2 regions of the Pseudarthrobacter ribosi genome follow, and region 2 is predicted to be linked to the other one. Evidence: predicted binding sites of a transcription regulator. Region 2 holds the regulator's gene; the other holds the start of a gene.

Region 1 (9,615 bases), on a different contig from region 2:
GTCTTCCTGGGGTGTATCGGGTTACCTTGCAGACGGGTGGGGTTCCCCGCTCGCGCCGCTCCGCTCGGCACACAACCCCCGCAACCAGATGGAGACATAACCATGGCCGAACAAGAAACTCCCGTCCTCGACGCTCTCGTCGACATCACCGCCGTGTCGCTCGAACGTTCCACTCTCGCGCCCCGCGAATTGATGCTGGCCCGGATCGCGGCCCTCGCCGCCGTCGATGCCCCGGCCGGCTCCTACCTGCTCAACGCCGGTACGGCAATGGACGTCGGCATCACCCTGGAGGACGTCCAGGGCATCCTCATCGCCGTTGCTCCGGTCGTCGGGACTCCCCGGATCGTGGCGGCAGCCGGCAACCTCGCCAGCGCACTAGGTTTCGCCATCGCAGTTGCCGAGGCAGAGCTTGAAGCAGAGGCCGAGGCCGAGGGCTGAGCCCACCTCGCCGAAAAACGACCTTGATGGCAGCAGACCATTCACGCGCTGCTGGCGTCATCTTTGTTCTCGGGCGTCCGTCATCGAAATGCTCTCTTCCCTCCGCACATAGGCTGGCAGGACCGCTAGTAGGGCCATTCGGAACCTACCAGGCCTCCAGCGCCTCCACCTCTGCGGCGTCCATCAGCGTGGTTGAGGCCGTTCGGGTGGCCCGGGCCAGGTCGTCCAGGGATTTGAAGTGGACCCGGGCGAGGGTGATGGCCACCAGCTCCAGGAAGGCGGTGCCGTTGCGCTGCTCGAGGTCATCCAGTTAGTCGAGCATGCGCCCTTCCAGGGCGCCGGGTCCTTCGGATTCTTCCGCGGCGAGCCGCGTCAGCGTCAGGGCCGCGAGGTCCGGGCTGTCGTAAATGAGTCCCATGGGCCAACGCTACCCACCTCACCGGCGCGGTCAAGAGCCAGTTTTAGCGCCAGCGGTAGGATTCCAGCGCGCGCAGCAGGGGAGCGGGCCCGGCCTTTCAGCCGGTCCACGGGGCGGGCTCCGGCAAGGTCCCGGGCTGGGGTGACCATCCAGAGCGTGAAGTAGTTGTGCGGGATGTCCAGCTCCATCGCACGTTGAAAGAGCCCGACGACGGTGGGGCGGAGCTGCCCGCCGGGGAGGAACTGGAAACCCGGGCAATAGGTGCCGTCGTCGATGAAGACGCGGACGAGCTGCCGCATCACCGGTTCCGGGTCTTCCATGAGCTCCGAGAGCCGGCGCCGCACCTGCTGAAGGGTCGGCAGCGTGAATTCCGTCCGGATCGCTGCCCAGGTCTGATCGATGATGCGCTGGCCGTTCACTCTTCTTCCGTTGTTTCGTCGGCGTCGCTGATGCTGTCCAGAAGCCACCGGGTGGAGAGCGGGTTCCGGCGCAGCGTGACGGTCCGGAGGGTGGACTGGGTGTTGGAGCGGACCTGAACTTGCCAGTATTCGATGCTGACCAGGTCGCCGCTGCCAACAGCTCCTGTGCGCCGGGTGTCCCACCAGGCGTCGCGTCCGAACCAGTGCTGGGAGTCCGTGTCGGGATCGACCAGCCAGATCCGTCCGCCGTGGCGGATGGCGAGGGGCATGCCCGCGGGTCATTCCGGACCTGAAGATCGTTGGTCTGGGCCGGGGCTTCGATGGTGCTGGTCATGGGGTGCGTTCTTTCGTGGTGCGGTCGTGCGGGAGAGTTTTTGGTCAGGCGGCTTTGACGAGGGGGAGTTCGTCCCAGTGGGTGGTGTATCGGGGAGAGAGCATGTCCCGTTTCATGGTCCAGTCCGGTCCGCCCCGGATTCCGGCGTGGCCCAGGCCGATGGAACCGCGGCCGTACCGGCGGGTGATGTCTTCCAGAAGGGTTCCGACGTGGCGTTCCTCGTGCGGGTTCTCGAACAGGGCCAGGGGCGCCTGGTTGCCGGAGGGCCGCAGGTCGGTGACCATGATGCCGGCCCTGGCGTACCGGATGCCCTCGCAGATGCGGGGCAGTAGGGCATGGGCGGCCTTGGTCAGGATCACCGGGTCCGCGGTCGGCATCGGCAACGGAACGCACACCGAGGGGTAGGAGGTGTCTTTCGGCTTGAAGCGTGAGGTGCCGGCGAACGCGGTGAGGACTTTGGCCTGGAGCCCGTGTTTGGCCAGCCGCGCCGAGGCCTGCTGGCCGTAGACGCTCATGACCTGCCGGATCCCGGCGGCGGTGGTGATCGGGGTGGCGAAGGAACGGGAGAAGATGAGCTGGTCCCGGCCGATCCGTTCTTCCTCCATCGGGATGCAGGGGGTGCCCTGCAGTTCCAGGACGGTGCGCATCATGACCACGGAGAAGCGGTCCCGGATCATCACCGGATCCGCCCGGGACAGGTCAAAGATGGAATGAATCCCCAGGACGTTGAGCCGTTTGGTCAGCCGAGTGGCCACACCCCAGATCTCGATCACCGACAGGCGGCGCATCTAAGTCTCCCTGTTCGCGGCGGGCACGGAGTCCCAGTGGCAGACCCCGTCGAAGCCCGGGTTGTTCTTGGCCCATTTGTTGGCCAGCTTCCAGGGTCTTCGTGGACGCGATCCCGACACAGACCGGCACGCCGACGTTCCGCCTCACAGTGGCTTTCATCGTCCGGCCCAGGGCCAGGAGCTCGTCCGGGGCGCCTTTGACGCCGAGGAACGCCTCGTCGATGCTGTAGACCTCCAGCCAGGCCGAGTACCGGCCCAGGAGTTCCATGACCCGGGCGCTGATGTCGCCGTAGAGCTCGTAATTGCTCGACAGCGCAACGAGTCCCCATTCCTTGGCCCGCGGGGCGAGTTTGAACCACGGCTCACCCATGACGATGCCGAGGGCTTTAGCTTCCGGGGACCGGGTGACGGCGCAGCCGTCGTTGTTCGAGAGCACGATAACGGGCCGGCCCTCCAGGGACGGATCGAAGGCCCGCTCGGCCGAGGCATAAAAGCAGTTCACATCCACATGCGCGATCTGCGGCATACGCCGCATCACAGCCGGCTTAGACATGGCGTGCCCGTGCCGACAAAGCTCCCGTTTAACGCAATAGCGCGCTCTACACATGGTGCAGGCGCCGGGTGGCGACGCCCCAGATGACCAGGTCCGACAACGAGGGCACACGGATATCCGGGTAGACCGGGTTCTCCGCCTGCAACACCACCCCGGCACCCGTGATCCGCAGCCGTTTGATGGTCAGCTCCCCATACAGGACCGCGACGACCACGGACCCGTCCACCGGTTCCAGAGCGCGGTTAACGATCAACTCGTCACCGTCGCTGATGCCGGCGCCTTCCATCGATTCCCCAGACACCCGCACGACGTAGGTGCTGGTGATGTCTTTGATCAGGTGTTCGTTCAGGTCGATCCGGCCATCAAAGTAGTCCTGCGCGGGCGAGGGATACCCGGCCGCGACGGGGACCGGAGAGGTCAGCACCGACAACAACGATGCGCCCGCATCTATCACACGGGGACCCAGAACAACGCCCACAACACACCTTTATTCGAATATATGTTCGATTCACTAACTCTACATCGTGCCCCCGACAAAGAAACTATTAAGGTTCCGGACCGGTCTTCGGCGGACGGCTTGAACGCCAGTGGGGACCGCCTGAGCTGTGCGGAGGGCTCCACCTGCCCCCAACGGGCACAACCCGGCCCCAGGCCCTAAGTTCCGCTCGGCTCCACGCAGAAACCGGTCCTAGGCGTACAGATCCGGTCTGCCGCGCGTGGGCCAGCCGGGGGCAGCTAGGCGTCTGCTGTGGGGGACTCCCGCAGCGTCGCCGCCGCGGCCCGGACTGCTGCGGCGTCATCAGTCCAGGGCCGGCCGTTGCGGCCGCAGGCATGGAAATTCGTCACTTCTGATGCCTCGGCGGCCGCCGTCAGCGTACCGGAAACGTCTACGAAAGCGCGGTTTGAGCGATTCGGCCGGAGGATTTGCAGGTACTAAACAGAACGTTGAAGGGGGCAGAAATTTGATGGCCCGATCAGTAGGGTGACTGCATGGATGAAACGCCGCGATTCCGTTCACCGCGATGGTGGCCTTGGGCCGTCGCGATCCTCCTCTTGATCACCGTGAACATAACGCTTCTGGGATATAAACGGGGCGAGTGCGTTGGCTACACAATCGAGTCTGGCGCTACGAGCATGTGTACTAGCGGCCCCGCGCTGAGCATGGATGGCACGTGGATTTTGGCGACGGTGAGCGTGGTCGCCGTCGTCTACTTCGCGGGGCGCCTCGTGCATGCAGTTAGAGCGAGGTCATCGCCTCATAGCCGCTAGCCAGCGGTGTATGCCATAACCCACTAAGACGTGAAGGAAGCAAGCAAATGAATGAAGAACTCCGTGGACGCATGGACCGTTTCGTTGAATTCATCAATTCAGCCGACGAAAGATTGGTGATGAGATCATCTGACCGTCGGCCACGTTCCATGTGCCTTTCCTGCCAGAGCCGGTGCAGGGTCCAAGCGGTTACCTCAAAATCATCGGGATAATGCCACAAGCGTTTCCCGACGTCCAGTGGTCACTGGAGGAAACCATTATTCAAGGAAACACGGTTGCCGCACGATTCATCCTTCGTGGCACACACCAAGGGGACTTCCTCGGCGTATCTGCAACCGGCAAACCAATCCAAGTGCAGGCAATGAACATCTATCGATTCACAAACGGTCAAATCAGTGAAGAGCACGGTCTCCCGGACCTTTTCGGGCTGATGATGCAGATCCGACCGGTCGACGCCTAGCCATTGACACTTCGAGTGCCGTTGGCCATGTCTCTGGCTAGTGCAGCCTGCTCACGGACTGCCGCGATCCTTAGCTGTCCACATTTGGGGTCAATTCGGGTTATCCCCGGCCAGAATGGACGCCCATGGGCTACCCCTCGGCTGCTTCGCGCCGGCGCCCGGACAGCCAGCGCGCCATCGACCTTTCGTCCCGGTCGCCGGAACGGCCTCCAGGGAGACGGCCCTCGGCAGAGACCCAGGCGAGGACCTCTTCCATACGGGCAAGCTCCGTGGGGGAGGGGCCGGGTTTGGCACCTGCGGCGGCGTGGTGTTCGGCCTCGAGTCCTAGGTCCTGGCGGCGGGCGATGACCAGGTGGTACCCGACGGCGGCGGGCGGAACGCGGACGAGGGCAGCGATGCGTTGCCGGCTCAGTCCGAGCCGGTACATCAGCACCCATTCCGCGTCAGGAGCGCGCCGCAACCGCTTGTCCATAATGGACCCCATCCTGCCACGGCACCTGCCACCACCCCTGGCAGCAGGGCCATGCAACCGGGCATAACGAAGGGCGCACCTCTGGGTCAGAGATGCGCCCTCGGCCTGTGGCCGGGTCAGTCCTTTTTGAAGGCGTCCTTGACCTTCTCGCCGGCCTGCTTCAAGTCACCTTTGGCCTGGTCAGCCTGGCCTTCAGCCTTCAGGCTTTCATCGCCTGTGGCGTTTCCGGCAGCTTCCTTACCCTTACCGCCAGCCTTCTCGGCAGCGTTCTGAATCTTGTCGCCTAGTCCCATGGTGTTTCCTCCATCTGGTTGGCAGCCGATCAATCCGGCCACGACTCCATAGTAAGCATGCTTAGGGTAAGCATTTCAAGCCCCCTGTGTTCCGTTCGTAGGGCTGGCGTTCCCGTCCGGTTCGGGGAGGAGATGACTTGCGGTCACTGATTTGGAGGGCGTCCGCCGGCGCGGCCGGCTGTTGGGTCCAGTTCTGTCCGTCGCAGAGCTCCGGCCCGCCCTGGCCCTGACTTACGTCTTCGACGTCTTCTGGTTGCTGTCCTTATGTTGTTACCGGGATCAGTTCCTCGGCCGTTGTAGGGTCGTGGCTACCCAGGGGAGGAGGGTATGGCTTTGGTTGCTGTGCCGGACATTTTGTGTGACGGCTTCGAAGGATTGGCCGCCCGCCACCCCGCGATGACCCGACCGCTGATTGAGAGACGCGACATGATCGCCGGATAAGGACACGACGGCGCGGTTATCTGCTGGGCTCCACCCAAACCGACAGACTGGAGGCTGTTCTTGGTGCACCTATGGGCCGGTATTGACGCCGGCAAAGCCCATCATCACTGCGTTGTGATCGACGCCGACGGAAACCGGCTGCTCTCCCAACGAGTCCCTAACGACGAACCAGCCCTGCTCCAACTCCTCGCCGGCGTGCTCGAGCTCGCGGACGGTGACGAGGTGGTGTGGGCGACCGATCTGAACCATGGCGGACCGGCGCTGCTGATCGCCCTGCTCGTCGGCCACGGCCAGGACATCCTCTACATCCCCGGCCGGACGGTGCACCACGCCTCCAAGATTTACCGGGGCGAAGGCAAGACAGATGCCAAAGACGCTGCCGTTATCGCCGATCAGGCCCGGATGCGAACTGACCTGCAACCGTTACGGGCCGGGGATGAGATCAGCACAGGGTTGCGGCTCCTGACCGCCCGGCGGGCCGATAAGTCCGCGGACAGGGTCAGGGCGATCAACCGTCTTCAGGCCCAGCTGCTGGAGTACTTCCCTGCGCTGGAACGGGCCTTTGACTACAGCCATTCCAAGGCCGCACTGTTGTTGCTGACCAAACACCGGACTCCGGACGGGATCCGCCGCGCCGGCGAAGCCAGGATCCACGCCTGGCTGAAGAAGCACGGCGCCCGCTCCTCCGCAGCAGTGGCCGCAGCAGCCGTAGAGGCTGCGAAATCCCAGCACACCATCGTTCCCGCCCAGCACCTGGGGGAGGGGATCGTCGCCGCACTCGCCCGGGAAATCCTGACCCTGAACGAGGAACTCGCCAAACTCGATGCGCTGATCAGCGAGAATGTAGCCGAACACCAGCACACCGAGGTGCTGTTGAGCATGCCAGGGTTCGGTCCAGTTCTGGCGGCCGAGTTCCTTGGCGCCACCGGCGGTGACCTCACCGTCTTCCAGTCCGCCGACCGGTTCGCGGGCGTCGTCGGACTGGCGCCGGCCCCCAGGGACTCGGGGAGAATCAGCGGCAATCACCACAGGCCCAGACGCTATGACCGACGGCTCCTCCGGGTCTTCTACCTCTCCGGGCTCTCAGCCCTGAAGTCCTGTCCCTCCTCGCGCGGCTATTACGACCGAAAACGTGCGGAGGGGAAATCCCACATCCAGGCAATGCTGTCGCTTGCACGACGGCGGCTCAATGTCCTCTGGGCCATGCTCCGCGACGGCACCACCTACAACCCACCCTCCGCGGCCACACCAACTATGGCCGCCTGACGTTCGGCGGACTGCAGGCATCGAGGGTCGACTATCCGTCCGGTGAGGGATCGCTTACGGGCCGCAGGTGCGACACCAAGCGATCACACAGAACACCGCCGCGAAGCGATCAAATCCACACCCGGCAACAGAATCGCCCAGGGCCCGGCCTATGCTTCGAAGCGTAAGATCACCTGCATGCACGTCGAAACGTCCTACGAACGAGACAGCCGTTGGGAGCAACACCAGAGCACTTTCCGCGTGTACTTTTTTGAGGAGCCTGGGCCCGGCTACTCGGTCAGCACCTACGATCTAACGGATGCGACTTTGTCGGAAGCCAAAACCTGGGCGGAAGATGAGGCTGGTGACCGCATGTATTCGATTGCACTAGTTTCATCGAATGAGCAGGGACATCGGGGACTTATTTGGCTCATCGGCGACGATGCCAATGATGTGTTGGACCAGGCCCCCACAGAGGTACGCCAGCGAGTCCAAAGTAGGCTGCGACAAGAAATGATAGAAAATCGCTCGCGTCGAAATTAGGCCACGATCCCCGCACAACCGTTGCACGCGCACCGTCCGCTCATGGAACCCTCTACGGGACACTCTCAAGCGCAACGTCGGTACTCGTGCGACGACTAGCCTGAAGTGATGAAGAAGCTGGCTGTCATCACGGGTGCCAATCGAGGACTGGGGCGTTCCCTGGTGGAAGAGTTCTCGGCGTCGGGTTGGAACGTCGTCGCCATCACGCGTTCACCCGAGGTCCTGAAAGCCCGGGCCGGGTCTACGGACGTCGTAACGGTCCAGCAGGACGTGCGGTTTGAACCCGGCCCTGAGTTGGCTGAAGCTCTGAACGGCCGCCCAGTAGACTTGCTCATAAACAATGCCGTGCAGGGAGCGCCTCATGCGGAGCTGGGAACTATCCGGGCTGAAGGGGTCCTCAACGCCGTCGATGTGAACGTCGCTGGTCCGCTGCGCCTGGTGCAGTTCCTGTTGCCGAATCTGCTTGAGGCACCTGATCCGATCATCATCAACGTGTCGTCGCGACTAGGGTCTCTGGCTGCCCAGGCAAACCGTGATTTCTCCGGTCTCTCGACGAGTTACGCATACAAAATTTCGAAAGCCGCTCAGAACATGCTGACCGTCTCCCTAGCCCAGGACCTTCATGGCCGTATCCGCTGCTGGGCAGTTCACCCCGGCAAACTGGCAACAGCCATGGGTCAAGCTGACGCGTCCAAGGATCCGCGATCGGCCGCTCGCCAGATGCGCGAGCTCGTTGACTCAGGGGATCGGGCGTCGCCGCGCTTCTGTTCCCTTGGGGAGCAGGATCTCCACTGGTAGCAACATAAGGAAGCGGCCCCTGATCAGCGACCGCGAGAGAATCCGCATGCGGGCGGCGGTCGTTCTATCGTGAGGTTCTCAGAAGGGACGTTTCCGATGTAGAACTTTCCGTAGAGTGGCCTGATGGAGCTACGCCCGACGACAACAGAGGACCTGCAGACCATTCTCGCTTGGGTAACAAACAACCAAGAGATGGTCATGTGGTCAGGCCCCACTTTCACGTGGCCGCTAGGGTACAACCAACTCGCAAGATACTTCGGCAACACAAACAGGACCTACTGGTCCGCCATCGACGTCGAAGCCCAGGAACTGATGGGGCATGCATCCCTCCTGATAGACAAAGACGCAGACCTGATGCGCATTGGGTTCATCATCGTGAATCCGGAACACCGAGGACGTGGAGTAGGCCGAAAGTTCGTCGAAGCGGTTGTTCGCCAGGGTTTTCAAGCATCAACCTTCCCCGTCATGAAGCTGGGGGTCTACGCCCATAACACCCCAGCCCTCAACCTGTACGAAAGTCTCGGATTCACTAGGACCGGGGTCGTTTTCCAGACCACCGTTGATGAAGAACAGTGGGACGTAGTAGATATGGCTCGCCCAGCAATGCCCGCTTGAGGATGGTCCAAGACACGTTGCTCCCGACTCCAGTCGGCTCTTTCAGCTATAGACCACGAGCGGCTCCGATGGGCAGATACGACGAAGACCGGAACCTTTCGAGGTGCCGGTCTTCGTCGTATCTGCGTTCCTTTTAGTCTTCCGCGGTGACGTCGTCATCCCTGATCTGACCCCGGCGCGATGAGCTTGCTAGGGATGTGTCAACCGACGGGTTTGTCCTCTCGGTCATGCCCGGGGCGCCCGTTCGTCGTGCCGCTTGTGTTCCCCTCAGTAAAAATAAGGTCAGCCAATACTGCCGCGATAAATGCCAGGTTGAAGGACGACGCTCCGCCTCCGACGAAGGCGATGACAAACAGGTTGGTCCGCGTGCTTTGAACCGGCACAAAGAAGGCCGCAGCGATCACCGCCGCCAGCACAAAGACCGCCAGCACTGCAATCCGTGCCGCCCGAGTATCAATGGCTTTCCGGTAAATCGCGATCCCTGCGAGCCCTAACAGGACGCCGGCAATCTGCAGCTCCCACGGAAAGC
Region 2 (9,615 bases):
GTAGCTTACATCCTTCCGGTACTGCCCCCGGCAGCACCGGGATCTCCCCCGCTGGCCGTCAGCTACGGTGCTGCGCGCTGCAATTTGACCTCGATCGAGTCAACCCGCTCAGCAAATACTTCATTCCGTGCCCAGACACTGTTGAGGCCTGACACGATGGACTGGACGCCGGCGGCGTCGAGCCCGTCTTCAAGGTAGAGCATGACACGGAGTTCCGGGCCGGAGCCCCCGCCCGGCAGCGGCGTCCCATCGGCCGCACGCGAGCCAACTCCACCGCCTGGATGAATTTCAACACGGCGGACGGCGGGAAAGCCAACCGCGGCCTCGCCAAGGCTCCGGGCGAGCTCGGGATCAGCGTACGACGGCGTCCAGTCCCGCTGCTGGGCAAGGGCCCACACGGCGGGCCGGCGCACCACGAAGGTCACCGCCGAGCCCGGGTCCAGTACGAGCAGTTCGGCGTTCTCGGCGACCGCGGAGAGCGCAGCCCGGGCCGCGTACACGGCCACCGGGCGGGCCTCCGGGTGCCAGGCGTGCAGCGAAGCGGCCGAGGTGAACACGGGCATCGCCGTCCGCCCGTCCGGGGCCTTGAGCGTCACGAGGGCCATGTCCGCCTGCTTGTCGGCATGCAGTCCGCCGGCACCTTCGCCTTCTTCGGCGAGGGTGGCCAGGATCGGGACGAAGACCCGTGCCGTCGCCAGCGCGGCCACCACCGCGGCCTCGTCGCCGTCGCCGGCCGCAAGGGCCGCCAGCGCCGCAAGGTATCCGGGGTCGGCCGCGCCGTCGTCGTCCTCGAAATTGTGGATTTTGGCGCGTTCGCCGGACAGGCTGCGCCCGGCCCAGGGCTGGCCCGCCGAGTCCGACGCTCCCCCCGCGCCGGCCAGGGCCGCCGCGATGTGCCCGGGCAACGGGCGGGACGTGGCGGGAAGGTCAGCTGCGCGCTCGTCCGCGGGGCGGTGCTCCATGCGGCGGACCGCTAGCGCCGGCCGGCGACGTCGAGGGCCTCGGGCAGCGTGAAATTGCCGTTGTAGAGGGCCTTGCCGACGATGGCGCCCTCGACGCCGAGCGGCACGAGGGAGCGCAGGACCTTGAGGTCGTCCAGGCTGGAGATACCGCCGGAGGCGACCACCGGTTTGCCGGTCTTCTCCACCATCTGGCGCAGCAGTTCGACGTTGGGTCCCTGGAGCGTGCCGTCCTTGGTGACGTCGGTGACGACGTAGCGGGCGCAGCCGGCCTCTTCGAGGCGTCCGAGGACGTCCCAGAGGTCACCGCCCTCCCTGGTCCAGCCGCGGCCGGCCAGCGTGGTGCCCCGGACATCCAGCCCGACGGCGATCCTGTCGCCGAAGCGCTCGATCACCCGGGCCGTCCACTCCGGGTTTTCCAGTGCCGCCGTGCCGAGGTTCACCCGGGCGACCCCGAGGTCCAGGGCCTTCTCGAGCGACTCGTCGTCGCGCAGGCCGCCGGAGAGCTCCACCTTGATGTCCAGCCGGCTGACCACTTCGCGGAGCAGCTCGGCGTTGGAGCCCCGGCCGAACGCGGCGTCGAGGTCAACGAGGTGGACCCATTCCGCCCCCTGCTGCTGCCAGTTGAGCGCGGCTTCCAGGGGGGTGCCGTAGCTCGTTTCGCTGCCGGCCTCGCCCTGGACGAGGCGGACCGCCTGGCCGTTGACGACATCGACGGCGGGCAGCAGCTCCAGCACGGGCAGCGGGGTTTCGGTGGTCATCGTGGTCCTCAGTTTTCAGGGTCGGCAGGTGGTCGGGGGCGCTGCGGTGTGTCAGGCGGCGGGGAGCGTCAGGAGGTAGGCGGCCAGCAGCGCCATCCCGGCCAGGACATAGAACACGACCTGGACCCAGCGCGGGCTCTTCTGCTGGCGGAAGGACAGCGCTCCGCCGACCAGCAGGCCGGCGAGCCCCATCAGCACGATGGACCACATCTAGGCGGTCCCGGCTTCCGGCGCGGCGGGGGTGCCGGCAGGCGCTGCCGTGGCCCCTGCGCCGGGCGCTGCCGTGGCCCCTGCGCCGGGCGCTGCCTCGGTCCCGGAACGGTCCCGCAGGCCTTCCACCCAGTTGCGCAGCAGGCGCGCACCGGCGTCGCCGGACTTCTCCGGGTGGAACTGCGTGGCGCACAGCGGGCCGTTTTCCACGGCGGCGATGAACGGGGCACCGTGCTCCGACCAGGTGACAAGCGGCGCCGTCATGCGCGGCTGGATGACGTCGAAGTCCCACTGCTGGACCCCGTAGGAGTGCACGAAATAGAAACGCTCGTCCTCCACACCGGCGAACAGCCTGGACCCCGGAGGGACGGAGACGGTGTTCCAGCCCATGTGCGGGACGACGTCGGCGGGAAGGAGCTCGACGTTCCCGGGCCACTCCCCCATGCCTTCGGCCACGGTGCCGTGCTCCACGCCGGCCTCGAAGAGGACCTGGAGGCCGACGCAGATGGCCAGCACGGGGCGGCCGCCGGCGACGCGGCGGCCGATCATGCGGATGGCATCGACGGCTTTGAGCTCGCGCATCACGGTTTCGAACGCCCCGACCCCGGGGACCACAAGGCCGTCGGCGTTGAGGACATCCTCCGGCCGGGAGCTGAGGATGACCTCGGCACCGGCGCGTTCGAGGGCGCGCACGGCGGAACGGACGTTGCCGGAGCCGTAGTCCAGGACGGTGACGGTGGGCTTGCCCTCGGGCGACGCCGGCCTGCGGCCGGCGTCGGGGTCGATGATGGCGCCGTCCTTCAGGACCTTCCCGGTCACAGCGCACCCTTGGTCGACGGGATGCCCTCGACGCGGGGATCCGGTTCGACGGCGGCGCGCAGGGCGCGGGCGAACGCCTTGAACTGGGCCTCGACGATGTGGTGCGGGTCCCGGCCGGCGGTGACGTTCATGTGCAGGCAGATTCCGGCGTGCAGGGTGATCGCCTCGAAGACGTGGCGGGTCAGGGAACCGGTGAAGTGTCCGCCGATCAGGTGGTACTCCTGGCCGGCAGGCTCGCCGCCGTGCACGAGGTACGGGCGGCCGGAGACGTCGACGACGGCGTGCGCGAGGGCCTCGTCGAGGGGAACCGTGGCTTCGCCGAAGCGTCGGATCCCGGCCTTGTTTCCGAGCGCCGTGCGCAGGACCTCACCGAAAGTGATGGCCACATCCTCGACCGTGTGGTGGACATCTATGTGGGTGTCGCCGGTGGCCTTGACCGTCATGTCGATCAGGGAGTGCTTGCTCAGCGCCGTCAGCATGTGGTCGTAGAACGGGACCGAGGTGCTGATGTCCGAGACACCGGTGCCGTCCAGGTTGATCTCGACCAGCACGGATGACTCGCTGGTGGTCCGTTCCATGCGTGCGGTCCGGCCCTCGGCAGCGGTTGATCCGGTGTTGCTCATGTGGGTGTCCTTTTGGATGACGACGGTGCCCGGCGTGCAGGCAGGGTGGGTGTCCTGGGTTAAGTCTAGGCGGGCTGCACGGCGCGGCGGGCCAGGATCCGTTCGAGGGCTTCGAGGAAGGCTGTGGTTTCCGTCTCAGTCCCGGCGGTGACGCGCAGATGCCCGGGAATGCCGACGTCGCGGATCAGCACCCCGGCCTCGAGCAGGCCCTGCCAGACCTCGTGTGGGTTGTCCAGACCGCCGAAGAAGACGTAGTTCGAGTCGGAGGCAGCCGGTTTGAGGCCCATCCGCTGCAGTTCGGACACGATCCTGTCCCGCTGGCGCTTGATGTCCTCGACGTCGGCCATCAGCGCGACCCGGTGGTGCAGGGCGGCCAGGGCCGCCGCCTGGGTGATGGCCGAGAGGTGGTACGGGAGCCGGACCAGGCGCAGGGCGTCGGTCACCTCGGGCGCTGCGGCCATGTAGCCAACCCGGGCGCCGGCGAGGGCGAAGGCCTTGCTCATGGTCCGCGAGACGATCAGCCGTTCCCGGCCCGGCAGCAGCGCGAGGGCGCTGGGCGTGCCGTCATGGGCGAACTCGTGGTACGCCTCGTCGACGATCACGATGGTCTGGCTGGCTTCCCCGGCCTCGTAGACGGCCTCCACGACGTCCAGGCCCAGCCCGGTGCCGGTGGGGTTGTTCGGGGAGCACAGGAAGACGATGTTCGGCTGGAGTTCGCGGACCTGGCTGGCGGCCGAGGCGGCACTGAGTCCATAGTCGTCGGCGCGGACCCCGACGATGTACCCGGTGTCCGTGCCGGAGGCCAGCAGCGGGTACATGGAGTACGTGGGAGGGAAGCCGAGGGCGGTGCGCCCCGGGCCGCCGAACGCCTGAAGGATCTGCTGGAGAACCTCGTTGGAGCCGTTTGCGGCCCAGATGTTGTCCGCACCCAGACCGTGCCCGAGGTAGTCGGCGAGGGCTTCGCGCAGTTCCGTGAACTCGCGGTCCGGGTAGCGGTTCAGGCCGGCCGCGGCAATCGTGACAGCCTCGGAAATGGCGGCGCGCACGTCGGCCGGGACACCATGGGTGTTCTCATTGACGTTGAGCAGGATGGGCACCTCCAGCTGCGGCGCGCCGTACGGCGTCAGGCCGCGCAGGTTGGTCCGGAGGGGAAGTCGGTTCAGGCGCTCTAGCTGGTCAGTCACTGCACCAGTTTAAGTGAGATAGCGGCGGGCCCTGAAACTGTGACGGGTCGAACAGGTTACTTGGACGGGATGAAGAGCGCCTGGCCGGGCACAACACGGGCGGCTTCGAGGTTGTTCAGCTGGATGATATCCGTGACGACGTCGCGGGGGTCGCGCTCCGGTGCCACGGATGCGGCGATGGCCCAGAGGGACTCACCGGGCTGCACCGTAACGGTCACGGTGGGGGTCAGCGACAGCCCGGCTGCGGACTCCGCCGCCTTGGCCGGGGCATTGAGGAAGCCGCTGAACGAGAGTATGAGCGCGGCCAGCAGGATCAGCGGCACCCCGATGAGGACAAAGCGCCCCCGCCGGGTGAGCCGCAGCGGCGCCTGCTTGACCCGCTGCTTGCGAACGGCGCCCGGGACGGCGGACGCACCGCCGTCGCGCCGGCCGTAGTCGCCGACTGCGTCGCGGCCGAAAGTGTCGTGAAACGCGCTTGATGCTGACATGAACTGAGCCCTCCTGGACCATACTGTGCCGCCCGGCGTACTCCACGTACTTGCCGCCAACCGGCCTAACCTTCGAACAAAGAACCGAACGTCACGCTGTACCGAACAGTCCACCGCCCTCAAACTGCGAAGAACTAGAACACATATTCGAACCTTGCTTGTTCTGTTTTAGCACTTATTAACGAACAATGTCGAGACTCGCTAGAACAAATGTTTGAAAATGCCCTGTGGCTGGCCTACGTTTGAGTCAAAGAACAACCACTTCTGCAGTTGATCAGCAGGGTCTGACATTTCAGGCCGGAAGTTCCCGGCAGCCGCAGCCACGGCGGCCGGGCGGAACGGAAAGGCGTTGGCGAACATGGCAGCACAAGCCACTGGCGGCAGGGCCACCCAGCGGGGCCCGCAGGCGGCCCGGCCACCCAAAAGCCTCACCGTCCGGCAAAAGAAGATCCTGGAGACCATCCAGCGCTCGGTCACGGACAACGGCTATCCACCCTCCATGCGCGAGATCGGCGACACCGTCGGCCTGGCAAGCCTCTCCAGCGTCACCCACCAGCTCTCACAGCTGGAAAAGCTTGGCTACCTGCGGCGTGACCCGAAGCGCCCCCGAGCCATGGAAGTGCTGATGCCGCTGACCCTCGACGAGGGAACCACCAAGATTTCAGGGGCCGAGAAGTCCGGCGGCCTGCGCACTGTCGGCGGATTGTCCGTGTCCGAACTGGCCAGCGCCACCGACACCGCGATGGTGCCGCTGGTGGGCCGCATCGCCGCTGGCGGGCCGATCCTGGCCGACCAGGTCGTCGAGGACGTGATGCCGCTGCCCCGCCAGCTCGTGGGCCACGGCGAACTCTTTATGCTCAAGGTGGCGGGGGACTCGATGATCGACGCCGCCATCTGCGACGGCGACTGGGTGGTGGTGCGCCAGCAGGGCGACGCTGTCAACGGTGACATCGTCGCCGCGCTGCTGGACGACGAGGCGACGGTCAAGACGTTCCGCCAGCGCGACGGCCACACCTGGCTGCTGCCGCAGAACACCCAGTACGAGCCCATCCTCGGCGATCACGCCGTCATCATGGGCAAAGTCGTCTCGGTGCTGCGCTCCCTCTAGGACCAGTCAAGGCGCGGCAACAGCTGCGAACAGGGGCCCCGCCATCCGGCGGGGCCCCTGGCGTTCGCACCGTACTACGTGGCGGGCTGCCCGGATTCCTTGGCGAGCCGCTCCAGGGCCGAGAGTGCGATCGCGGTGTCGGTGGTGGGCCAGAACGGCGGCAGGGCGGCGCGGAGGAATCCCCCGTAGCGCTCGGTGGAGAGCCGTGAGTCCAGCACTGCCACCACTCCCCTGTCGGTCGTCGTGCGGATCAGGCGGCCGGCGCCCTGGGCCAACCGGATGGCGGCGTGGGTCGCGGACACGCTCATGAAGCCGTTGCCTCCGGCCTGGGCCACCGCACGGGACCGTGCCGTCATCAGCGGATCGTCCGGCCGCGGGAACGGAATCCGGTCGATCACGACGAGGCGGCAGGACGTCCCCGGCACGTCGACACCCTGCCACAGCGACATGGTGCCGAAGAGGCAGGTGTCCGGCTCGTCGGCGAACTGTTTCACCAGCGCGGTCATGGTCGAATCCCCCTGGCAGAGGATGCTCATGTCCAGCCGCGGCCGCAGGGCCTCAGCGGCGTCCTCGGCGGCGCGCCGGGACGAGAACAGGCACAGAGCCCCGCCGCCGGAGGCCCGGATCAGCTTCTCGAGCTCGTCGATGGCCTCCGGGGACGTGCCGCGGCCGGGTTTGGGCAGGTGCTTGGCCACATAGAGGATGCCCTGTTTCGGGTACTCGAAGGGCGAGCCGACGTCGACCCCGGTCCAGCTCGGGGCACCGGGTCCGACCAGGCCCAGGCCGGCGGCGGCCGGTTCGAAGGCGGACCCGATCGCCAGGGTCGCCGAGGTCAGGATCACGGTGTGGTCCGCGAACAGACCCTCGCGGAGCCGCCCGGCGACGCTGAGCGGGGCAATGTTGATCAGGGCCGGCGCGGACTCGTCGGGCTGGGAATACCCCTGCTGCGGGTCGAAGGTGCTGTTGCGGGAGAACCAGACCACCTCGCGGTTTTCGCGGGCGGCGAGCAGCCGTTCGCAGAGCTCTAGGATCACCATGAGGCGGGAGCGCGCGAGCTGGCGGCCGCCGTCGGCCGTGTTGGCGCTGTCCCCCTTGGAGTCCGAGAGCGCCGCGCGGCAGGCGTCCCGCAGCTGGTCCACGCAGTCCAGTTGTTCGCTGTTCAGGCCGTTGGGCATGAGTCCGCCGGGGACCCCTTCAATGGCAAGTTCGAGGTTGGACGCGGCGTTGTTCAGAGCGTCCACGGTGATGCCCGTGTTTTTCCGGGCCCCGGACGCGGCGACGTGCACCATCGCGACGGAGAGCTGGCCGGACACGGCGCCCGTCACCCGGTCCTGCAGCTCGTGGGCCTCATCGACCACCACAACGTCGTACTCCGGCAGGACCGCGAGGCCCTCGAAGGCGCTGACGGCCAGCATGGCGTGGTTGGTGACGACCACGTCGGCGTCCGCGGCGTTCTGCCGGGCCAGTTCGCTGAAACATTCGGCCGCGAGGGGGCACTTCTGCGCGCCCAGACACTCCATTGAGGTGACGGAGACCTGCCGCCAGGCACGGTCCGTGACCCCGGGCAGGAGTTCGTCCCGGTCCCCCGTCACGGTGTCCTCGGCCCACTCGCGCAGCCGGACGACTTCCTTGCCGAGCTGGGACGACGGGCCGCCCATCGCCGCGGCGAAATGCGGGACGGCGGTGTCCTCGCCGAGCGAGAAGAGCTGGCCTTCGGAGGGCTCCTCGGAGGGGAAACCGCCTTCGAGCTTGTGACGGCACACATAGTTGGAGCGGCCCTTGACGAGGGCGACCTTGACGGGCCGTTCCAGCGCCGGGGTGATGGTCTTCAGCAGCCGGGGCAGGTCCCTGCCGACGATCTGGGTCTGCAGGGCCAGCGTGGCGGTGGAGACCAGGGTGGGCTTGTCGCTGACCAGCGAATGGGCGATCAGCGGGATCAGGTAGGCGAGGGACTTGCCGGTTCCCGTGCCGGCCTGGACCAGCAGGTGGTCGCCGCTGTCAATCGCGTGCGCCACCTGCCGGGCCATCTCATGCTGGCCGTCGCGGCTTTGGCCGCCCATGCCGGACACGGCGCGGTCGAGAAGTTCGATAACGAACTCCCCGCCGGCCGGGCCGCGTGTTCCTGCCGAACGTTCTCCGTCGGGTTCGGTCCCCGCGGCGTCAGTCATTGCTGATGAACGAATCCAGTTCAGCGGCGAATCCTTCGCGCACCATCACGACGGCGCGGGTGCCCGCTTCCTCGTGGTCAAGGCTGAGGATCTCGGCGTCGGTTTCGTGCAGCTTGCTGAGCAGGTCCCCGCGGTTGTACGGGATCATCAGTTCGAGCTTCACGCTGGGACGGGGGATGCCTTCGCTGACGGCCTTGAGCAGTTCCGGGATGCCCTCGCCGGTGCGTGCCGACACCACCACGTGGCGCGGTTCGCGCTGCTTGAGCCGTTCGATCACGAAGGGATCCGCGGCGTCGGCCTTGTTCAGGACGATGATTTCCGGCACCTTGCGGGCGTCGACCTCGCTGAACACCTTGCGGACGGCGGCGATCTGGCCTTCCGGATCCGGGTGGGAGACGTCCACAACGTGCAGGATCAGGTCCGCGTCAGCGACTTCCTCCAGGGTGGAGCGGAAAGCCTCCACGAGCTGGGTGGGGAGCGATCGGACGAAACCCACGGTATCGGCCAGGGTGTAGCCCAGCCCGTCCGAGGTCTCGGCCTTGCGGACCGTCGGGTCCAGGGTGGCGAACAGGGCGTTCTCCACCAGCACACCGGCGTCGGTCAGCCGGTTCAGCAGCGAGGACTTGCCGGCGTTGGTGTACCCGGCGATCGCAACGGACGGCACGGAATTGCGACGGCGGTTGGCGCGTTTGGTCTCCCGGGCCGGTTTCATCGCGGCGATTTCACGCCGCAGCTTGGCCATCCGGGTGCGGATCCGGCGGCGGTCCAGTTCGATCTTGGTTTCACCGGGACCGCGCGAGCCCATGCCGGCACCGGCGCCGCCCACCTGGCCACCGGCCTGGCGGGACATCGAGTCACCCCAGCCGCGCAGGCGCGGGAGCAGGTATTCGAGCTGGGCCAGTTCAACCTGGGCCTTGCCCTCGCGGCTCTTGGCGTGCTGGGCGAAGATGTCCAGGATCAGGGCCGTGCGGTCGACGACCTTGACCTTGACGATGTCTTCCAGGCTGCGGCGCTGGGACGGTGCCAGTTCGGCGTCGACGACGACGGTGTCGGCGCCGGTGGACATCACGATGTCCTTGAGCTCCTGGGCCTTGCCGGAGCCGAGGAAGGTTCCCGGGTCGGGCTTGGCGCGGCGCTGCACGATCCCGTCGAGGACCTCAGAGCCGGCGGTCTCGGCGAGAGCGGCGAGTTCGCGGAGCGAGTTCTCGGCGTCGGCGAGCGTGCCTTCGGTCCAGAGGCCGGCCAGCACGACACGCTCCAGGCGCAGCTGCCGGTATTCGACTTCGGTGACGTCT

What was found. The regulator LexA, encoded in region 2, represses DNA repair genes until DNA is damaged. The targets are predictions, from matches to a motif close to TCGAACANNTGTTCGA.
Region 1: ACZYZ5_RS01310 (LexA family protein) is a predicted target of LexA. The motif match lies at 3,442-3,457, and genes of this name have one in related genera.

The regions. Positions count from the first base shown of each region.
Region 1 covers NZ_JBVAYZ010000001.1:301,778-311,392, forward strand. Annotated here, with positions in the region: gene ACZYZ5_RS01290 (carboxymuconolactone decarboxylase) at 103-438, shown strand; gene ACZYZ5_RS01295 (hypothetical protein) at 817-1,275, opposite strand; gene ACZYZ5_RS01300 (hypothetical protein) at 1,272-1,544, opposite strand; partial or broken gene ACZYZ5_RS01305 (Y-family DNA polymerase) at 1,654-2,950, opposite strand; gene ACZYZ5_RS01310 (LexA family protein) at 2,997-3,428, opposite strand; gene ACZYZ5_RS01315 (ester cyclase) at 4,392-4,679, shown strand; gene ACZYZ5_RS01320 (hypothetical protein) at 4,810-5,151, opposite strand; gene ACZYZ5_RS01325 (CsbD family protein) at 5,268-5,444, opposite strand; gene ACZYZ5_RS01330 (IS110 family RNA-guided transposase) at 5,946-7,151, shown strand; gene ACZYZ5_RS01335 (SDR family NAD(P)-dependent oxidoreductase) at 7,782-8,471, shown strand; gene ACZYZ5_RS01340 (GNAT family N-acetyltransferase) at 8,595-9,086, shown strand; gene ACZYZ5_RS01345 (hypothetical protein) at 9,287-9,615, opposite strand, start outside.
Region 2 covers NZ_JBVAYZ010000007.1:194,078-203,692, reverse strand. Annotated here, with positions in the region: gene ACZYZ5_RS10010 (SseB family protein) at 63-962, opposite strand; gene priA (bifunctional 1-(5-phosphoribosyl)-5-((5-phosphoribosylamino)methylideneamino)imidazole-4-carboxamide isomerase/phosphoribosylanthranilate isomerase PriA) at 974-1,720, opposite strand; gene ACZYZ5_RS10000 (CG2302 family histidine operon protein) at 1,772-1,930, opposite strand; gene hisH (imidazole glycerol phosphate synthase subunit HisH) at 1,931-2,749, opposite strand; gene hisB (imidazoleglycerol-phosphate dehydratase HisB) at 2,746-3,372, opposite strand; gene ACZYZ5_RS09985 (histidinol-phosphate transaminase) at 3,438-4,556, opposite strand; gene ACZYZ5_RS09980 (LysM peptidoglycan-binding domain-containing protein) at 4,613-5,044, opposite strand; gene lexA (transcriptional repressor LexA) at 5,403-6,152, shown strand; gene ACZYZ5_RS09970 (ATP-dependent DNA helicase) at 6,227-8,320, opposite strand; gene hflX (GTPase HflX) at 8,313-9,615, opposite strand, start outside.